DNA from 2 places in the Sinorhizobium sp. BJ1 genome. Region 1 is predicted to be linked to the other one. Evidence: predicted binding sites of a transcription regulator. Region 1 holds the regulator's gene; the other holds the start of a gene.
What was found. The regulator LexA, encoded in region 1, represses DNA repair genes until DNA is damaged. The targets are predictions, from matches to a motif close to TGTTCNNNNTGTGTTCNG.

Region 1 (3,820 bases):
GCTTGCCCCCGGACAGAATTGTCGAGCTGGCCAGAGAAGCCCGGATTGCCGCAGCCGAATGGGCGGGGGATGCTCATGTTCCTCCCGGGAAGACATCCATAGCCCGGATTGTCGGGCGCCTCAGCAAAAGGGCTGGACTGACGACATCCTACGGCTCCTACGTCGCGCCACCGACCGACGACCTTTCCGAATTCGTGCGCGCAGTTGAAAGTGCGACCGCGCTCGGAGCCTCGAATATCCGCATTTGGCCCGGCACGCGCCGGCGCGATTCCAAGGACTACAACGCCGCTGAGAGACGCGCTGCGGCAGATGCGATCCGCGACATGGGCGCCGAGGCCGCGCGGCACGAGGTGACCGTGTCGTTGGAATATCATCCGCAATCCCTGACGGACACGACCGATTCGGCATGCCGCCTGATCGAGGCGATCGCCCACGACAATGTCTATCTCTATTGGCAGCCGCGGCCCGGGCTCGCGGTCGAGGAGGCGCTCGCCGAGGTCGCGCGGGTCGGTCAGCATGTGTCCCATGTCCACGTCTTCGCCTGGGACCGGGAGCGTAACCGCTTTCCCTTGGCGTCGGCGGCCGACTACTGGCGCACGATCCTCTCCGCCCTTCCGCGGTCTCGCTGGATCGGGCGGCGATTTGCGATGCTGGAATTCGTCGCCAATGACGACCCGGCCGCCTTTCTCGAGGATGCCGCGACACTCGAGCAAATCCTCACCCCGTGAAGAAGCGGGCGCCGCGGCGCGTACCCTTCTCGACCCCAACTTTAGGAAAACATGCGGTCGTCCCGGCACAAGGATGGACTGGCGAAGGCGGTGAAATCCGCCTATATACTTTGGTTTGCTGGGGTCGTAGCTCAGTTGGGAGAGCGCCGCAATCGCACTGCGGAGGTCGAGGGTTCGACTCCCTTCGACTCCACCAGGATTTCCCTCGCCGGAACACCACCAGAAACTGCATTCGCGCCTCACCTGCCGCGATCGCCTGTCCCGAAAGTAAAGGAACGCCGGCCGGACCCCTGGAGGTTGGTGGCACGGCGTTTACACGGACCGAAACGGACTTCTGGCATCGGCCCTCGCTTGCCAAAGAGCGTGATTTGAGAGAGACTTAGCTACTGGCATCATTGCATATCGGCAACTCCCGGAAGTGGAGAACATCATGCCCCTCAAATCTCTGATCGCCGTCACTGCAATCACGCTTCTCACACTTTCAGGATGCGCTTCGACGGGTGCAACGGGCAACACAACCTACACCCAATGGTACGGCCCCTATCCTGAACCTGATTTCGACGTTCTTAGCCCCGGCGGGTTGCGTCTCGCCTACTAGGAAGTGCTCGTCAGGCCGACGCGCAGGTCCCCCCGGACGAAGAGGACGTTCGCCCGAGGTGCGACGCTGCGCCGAAAGCGCCTCTCGCCAACACTTTGTCACTCCGGTCCGGCAATGCTCCCGGTTGCCGCGACGCGCCTCGACGCCCGGCTAAAGTTCACGGAATATTAAGTGCTTGCGGAACACATATGGAACGGATAGTTTCTGTTCTTGATTTGTTTCGCGAATCTGGAGTGACGCGCATGCTGACCCGCAAGCAACAGGAATTGCTTCTGTTCATTCACGAACGGATGAAGGAATCCGGGGTCCCGCCGTCCTTCGACGAGATGAAAGATGCGCTCGATCTCGCGTCGAAGTCGGGCATCCACCGGTTGATCACGGCGCTCGAGGAGCGCGGTTTCATTCGTCGGCTTCCCAATCGGGCCCGTGCGCTCGAGGTCATCAAACTGCCCGAGGCCTATTCGGCTCCCTCTCAGCCGCGACGCGGCTTCTCGCCGAGCGTCATCGAGGGCAGCCTGGGCAAGCCCCCGCTCGCGCCGAAGCCTGCGCCGACGCCGGTCGACAGCGCGTCCATGACGGTGCCCGTCATGGGGCGGATCGCCGCGGGCGTGCCGATTTCGGCCATTCAGAACAACACCCACGAAATTTCCGTACCGGTCGAGATGATCGGCAATGGCGAGCACTACGCGCTCGAAATCAAGGGCGATTCGATGATCGAGGCGGGCATCCTCGATGGGGATACGGTGATTATCCGAAACACGAGCACCGCCAGCCCGGGAGACATTGTCGTGGCGCTGATCGACGACGAGGAAGCAACCTTGAAGCGATTCCGCCGCAAGGGCGCATCGATCGCACTCGAGGCCGCGAATCCGGCTTACGAAACCCGGATATTCGGTCCCGACCGGGTAAAGATTCAGGGCAAACTCGTCGGCCTGATGCGGCGCTATCACTGAGCGGCTTGGGCAGTCTTGGCGACTTGTTAAGTGTTCGTCTGCCTCGGGCGCAAATATTAGGGCCACCACCGAACTATCTTTTGCCTGGAACCGCTCACGTCCGGCAAGCCCCCGGTCGTTCCCACTGCCACAACAGACGGGACTTACCTCCTTCGGCGCCGTCATTCGGCGAAAGTCGGAGGAAGCACATGGCAGAGGTCAGGAAATCCCCGGGGCGCGATCGTCGCCGCGTTGCTGCGGAACAGCCCTAGCTCACCGAAGAACAGGCTCGAAAGATCATCAAGGAAGCCGGCAATTCGCGCGCGAACGCGAACGCCATGGCGGAGAACGTCGAGAAGGCGTAGAGACCGGTGCGGGCGATAGGCCGACCCGGCGTTTTCGAATGTCCGGCCTTCGGCGCGATTCAAACCGATCGCGCTGAGCGGTGATATTTAAGGAATTGTTTGGAGGCCTCGCCCGGAATTGAACCGGGGTACAAGGATTTGCAGTCCTCTGCGTCACCACTCCGCCACGAGGCCTCTCGTGCTCGGAAAATCGAGCGATGGCGGGCGTTTAAAACGAATCCATGTGGAGCGCAAGAGGGAGAGGTCTAAAAAGGACATTCGCAAATAGCTTTGAACAGCCTGCAAGGCGGCACCGTTGGTGCCTGCGATTTATGGCGTTTCAATCGGCGTCGCTGCGGAGCGTGGCCTACTTCCCCGATGAATTCTGCGTTCCCCGTCGACGGGCCCACCAGACGGCGAGCTTGCGGCGGGCACGGCGCACTGCAGGAATGTCGTGGGACAGGACGAGCAAGCCGAGCGGAACCATCCAGAAGCCGAGGACCGGCAGAAAGCCGAGCAGACCGCAAACAACAAGTAGCGAGCCGATCAAAATCCGCAATACAGGCGAGTCGGGCAACGGGATCCGCCACTTGCCGAGCACGATTTGACGCGTTTGCGGATCGATGCCGAAGTACCTCTTCTTGCCGCCGTTCGTCATCACGCCTCTTTCATCCAACTTCCCAACAGTTGGTGCTTTCTCCACAGGCCCGCAACCGGCACCGTAGATTTTTTTTGAAAAACCGCTTGGCAAATCGACAAAGCATTTGTATTAGCAGCCTCACTTCTGCGGCGCAGATGATCCCTGGTAGCTCAGCGGTAGAGCACTCGACTGTTAATCGATAGGTCGCCGGTTCGAATCCGGCCCGGGGAGCCAGTTTCAGAAAAGGCCTGCACCTCATAGTGCAGGCCTTTTTAATTGCATCTTCAAAGACTTACCGTGACATGCGTACGCGTGAAGCCCCGTGGAGTACGATTAGATTTTTCCATTCTGGGTACTTTTTGGGTACTTTTAGGCCTACAAAGGCAGTGGAGAACCGGCATCCGATGAGGTCGGATGATTTTTCACGTTACGTTGTGAAACATCCAGCGAGCGGCATCTACCGCTACTATCGCCGTGTTCCGACCGTTGTCGCCCATCTCGATAAGCGGGCTCACGTTAAGAAGTCGCTGAAGACGAACAACCTGAAGGCGGCCTTGGAGCGGGCAGAGCAAGTGCAC
Region 2 (3,820 bases), on a different contig from region 1:
GCCGAAAGAGCCCCGGGCATGATGGTTCCTGCCGTGGATGTCGCTGGCGACGGCGCCACCGGCCGTGACGAGACCCGTTCCCGGCGTCACGGGCAGGAAGAAGCGATGCGGTATCGCCTTGACGAGAATGTCGCTGAGTGTAGCGCCGGCCTCGCAGGTGATCACCCCGGTTCCCGGGTCGAAGGCCAGTATGCGGCCGTGCTTGGCGCTGTCGATCAGCGTGCCGCGATCATTGCGCCAGACGTCGCCGTAGCTAAGGCCATTGCCAAAGGGCAGGTACGCCATCGGCGCGATGGTGCCCAGCCGATCCTCATAGTCGTCGGGCGAGATCGCGCCGCGGGGCCGCTTCTCCGTCCGCCACCAGTGTTCGAATTTGTCGATGCTCATTCCAGGGTTCCAACGACGACCGCGAGAGCTCAACGCTCGAGAATCCAGTTCAGCGCATCCCGCCAGTCGGTCATGCGCACCGGCGTGCCGTGCGAACCGGTCTCGAACAACACGAAGCGAGCGGGATAGTCCTTGTTCCTCAGGGAGCGATAGAGCGCAACCTGTGCCTCGGCGGGATAGACGCTGTCATTGCTGCCATGGCTGAAGAAGACCGGCAGCCTTGCCTTGTAAGCGGCACTCTCTTCAAACGCCGGGTCGGCGACGCCGCCCATCACCATCATGCCGCCGAGCATCGCCGCTGCCTGTTGGTCGCGCGAGATACCCCAACAGATGAAACTGCCCATGGACGCGCAGGACAGCACCACCGGCCGGCCGCCGGATCGCTCGGCGGCAAAACGAATCAGCGCGGCAATGTCGGCCACGCCCGCCGCATCGAAGGAGCGCACGCTCGGCGCATAGTAAGTACCGCCATTGCCGACCGCCAGATTCTTCAGTCGGTTGAAATTACCACCGAAGGAGAAGTCGTTGGCACCGAGGCGCCGGTCACCGCCGCGCCCATGGATGAAGATGACCGTAAACGCGGCGCCGCGATCCGGACCAACGCGCGTGACGTCGAGAGAACGACCGCCGAGATCGAGATCCAGCGTCTCGTCCGCCTGCGAACTCTTCACGCCAAGCGACACATAGGACCGCTTGACGCGTCGCTCCGGAATCTGATCGCGCCCGTTGATATCCCTGAGTTCCTGATAATCGACGACACGGAAACCGCCGCCATCCTCCTCCCGCAGAACTCCGGGGTAGCCGAACAACGCATCCTTGTAGGGCCGTAACGGCTCGGCTTCGGCGGAAGCGGTAATGCCTGAAAAAAGCACCGCGGCAAGCAGGCACCCGACAGAGAAAACAATCGTGGACATAGACACCCAAGGGCTCCCTGCTTCGGCCCATGCCTTGCCACTCGCACCTCCGCTACGCAACACTGAAGCCGCAATTCACCGCGTTATCGGCTTCGAGCATCCGAAAATTCGCCTTTTGTTCGCGCTTTCCCCAAGACTCTGGCAGAATCTCGATGATTCGCCCGGCAAGGGATAGCGACGGCGCCGCGGTCTTGCTATGCCCTTGCCGACACAGACGACAGGAATGATCTAACCAACCCATGGACGACAGCAGCGATCTCTTTTCCGCCATGCCTTTGCAGCCGAAGCCGGCCGATGCCGCCGCGCCGCGCAAGCCGGCCGCGCCTGCCGCCGGCAACGATGCGTCGCGGCCGGCGCCCCGCGACGGCAGCGACTACGACGCGTCAGCGATCGAGGTCCTCGAGGGGCTGGAACCGGTGCGTCGCCGGCCGGGCATGTATATCGGCGGAACGGACGAGAAGGCGCTGCACCATCTCTTTGCCGAGGTGATCGACAACTCGATGGACGAGGCCGTCGCCGGCCACGCGAACTTCATCGAAGTGAACCTCGACGCCGACGGCTTCCTGACGGTGACCGACAACGGCCGCGGCATTCCGGTTGAAAATCACCCGAAGTTCCCCAACAAGTCGAGCCTCGAAGTGGTGATGACGATCCTGCATGCCGGCGGCAAGTTCGACGGCAAGGCGTACGAGACCTCGGGCGGCCTGCATGGCGTCGGCGTCTCCGTCGTCAACGCGCTGTCGGACTCGCTCGAGGTCGAGGTGGCGCGAAACCGCAAACTCTACCGCCAGCGCTTCTCCCGCGGCATTCCGCAGAGTGAACTTGAAGAACTCGGCGAGGTGCATAATCGCCGTGGTACGAGGGTCCGCTTCCATCCGGACCCGCAAATCTTCGGTCCGCATGCCCGCTTCGAGCCGGCGCGGCTCTTCCGCATGGCCCGCTCCAAGGCCTATCTTTTCGGCGGTGTCGAAATCCGCTGGTCCTGCGATACGGCATTGCTGCCGGAAGGTTCGGAGACTCCGGACAAGGCCGTGTTCCATTTCCCCGGCGGCCTCAAGGACTACCTAGCCGCGACGCTCGGCAAGGAATTCACCGTCACCCGCGAGATCTTCGCCGGCAAATCGGAAAAGGCCGGCGGCCACGGCTCGCTCGAATGGGCGGTCACTTGGTATGGCGGCGATCAGCAGATCCACTCCTATTGCAACACGATCCCGACGCCGGAAGGCGGCACGCACGAGGCCGGACTGCGCATCGCGCTGACCAAGGGCCTGAAGAACTACGCGGAGCTCACCCAGAACAAGCGGGCCGCAATCGTGACCACCGACGACGTGATGATCTCGGCGGCAGGCATGCTCTCGGTCTTCATTCGCGAACCGGAATTCGTCGGCCAGACGAAAGACAAGCTGGCGACGGTCGAGGCGCAGCGCATCGTCGAAAACGCGCTTCGAGACCCCTTCGACCATTACCTCGCCGACAATCCGGCCGAAGCCGCAAAACTTCTCGACTGGGTCGTCGAGCGCGCCGAAGAGCGCGTCCGCCGGCGCAAGGAAAAGGAAGTCAACCGCAAGACTGCGGTGCGCAAACTGCGCCTGCCAGGCAAGCTAGCCGACTGTGCGCAGAACACGGCGGAAGGCGCGGAGCTTTTCATCGTCGAGGGCGATTCGGCAGGCGGCTCGGCCAAGCAGGCGCGCAACCGCGCCAATCAGGCGATCCTGCCCCTGCGAGGCAAGATCCTGAACGTCGCCAGCGCCGGCCGCGAGAAGCTCGGCGCCAACCAGCAGATCGCCGATCTCGTCCAGGCGCTCGGCTGCGGCACGCGGTCGAAGTACCGCGAGGAGGATCTCCGCTATGAGCGCGTCGTCATCATGACCGACGCGGACGTCGACGGCGCACATATCGCCTCACTGCTGATCACCTTCTTCTATCAGGAGATGCCGGAACTCATTCGCGGCGGCCACCTCTATCTCGCCGTGCCGCCGCTTTACCGGTTGAGCCAAGGATCAAAGACGCTTTATGCCCGCGACGACGCGCATCGCGAAGAGCTGATGCGCACCGAGTTCAACGGCCGCGGCAAGGTTGAGATCGGTCGGTTCAAGGGTCTCGGCGAGATGCTGCCCGCTCAGCTCAAGGAAACGACCATGGATCCGGCCAACCGGACCCTGCTCAAGGTGGAGATCGACGACGTCGATTTCGAGGGCACGCGCGAGGCCGTTGACAACCTGATGGGAACGAAGGCCGATGCCCGGTTCCGCTTCATCCAGGAGCGCGCCGTCTTTGCGGACAATCTGGATATCTGACAGGCTGTAACGCGCTTAGACGGTCTGCCCGAGCGCCTTCTCCAGGAACAGACTCAGCGGATCGGGCAGATAGCCGCCGAAGGGCGGACGCTCGACATAACCGGACGATCTGTAAAGACCGATCGCTTCCGGCTGGTAAATGCCGGTTTCGAGGCGGATCGCGGTCAGGCCCAACCTTTCCGCCTTGGCTTCCAGCACAGCAAGAAGCTGTTTGCCGACTTT

Region 2: the regulator LexA is predicted to act here: its motif matches at 1,407-1,424, upstream of parE (DNA topoisomerase IV subunit B).

What each region holds. Positions count from the first base shown of each region.
Region 1 covers NZ_NWTH01000005.1:454,935-458,754, forward strand. The annotation lists gene CO676_RS10615 (TIM barrel protein) at 1-728, shown strand, start outside; tRNA gene CO676_RS10620 (tRNA-Ala) at 849-924, shown strand; gene CO676_RS35190 (hypothetical protein) at 1,159-1,326, shown strand; gene lexA (transcriptional repressor LexA) at 1,569-2,279, shown strand; tRNA gene CO676_RS10640 (tRNA-Cys) at 2,724-2,797, opposite strand; gene CO676_RS10645 (hypothetical protein) at 2,970-3,260, opposite strand; tRNA gene CO676_RS10650 (tRNA-Asn) at 3,402-3,476, shown strand; gene CO676_RS36000 (DUF6538 domain-containing protein) at 3,647-3,820, shown strand, end outside.
Region 2 covers NZ_NWTH01000024.1:61,044-64,863, reverse strand. The annotation lists gene CO676_RS24910 (FAD-binding oxidoreductase) at 1-387, opposite strand, end outside; gene CO676_RS24905 (lysophospholipase) at 417-1,301, opposite strand; gene parE (DNA topoisomerase IV subunit B) at 1,541-3,598, shown strand; gene CO676_RS24895 (GNAT family N-acetyltransferase) at 3,614-3,820, opposite strand, start outside.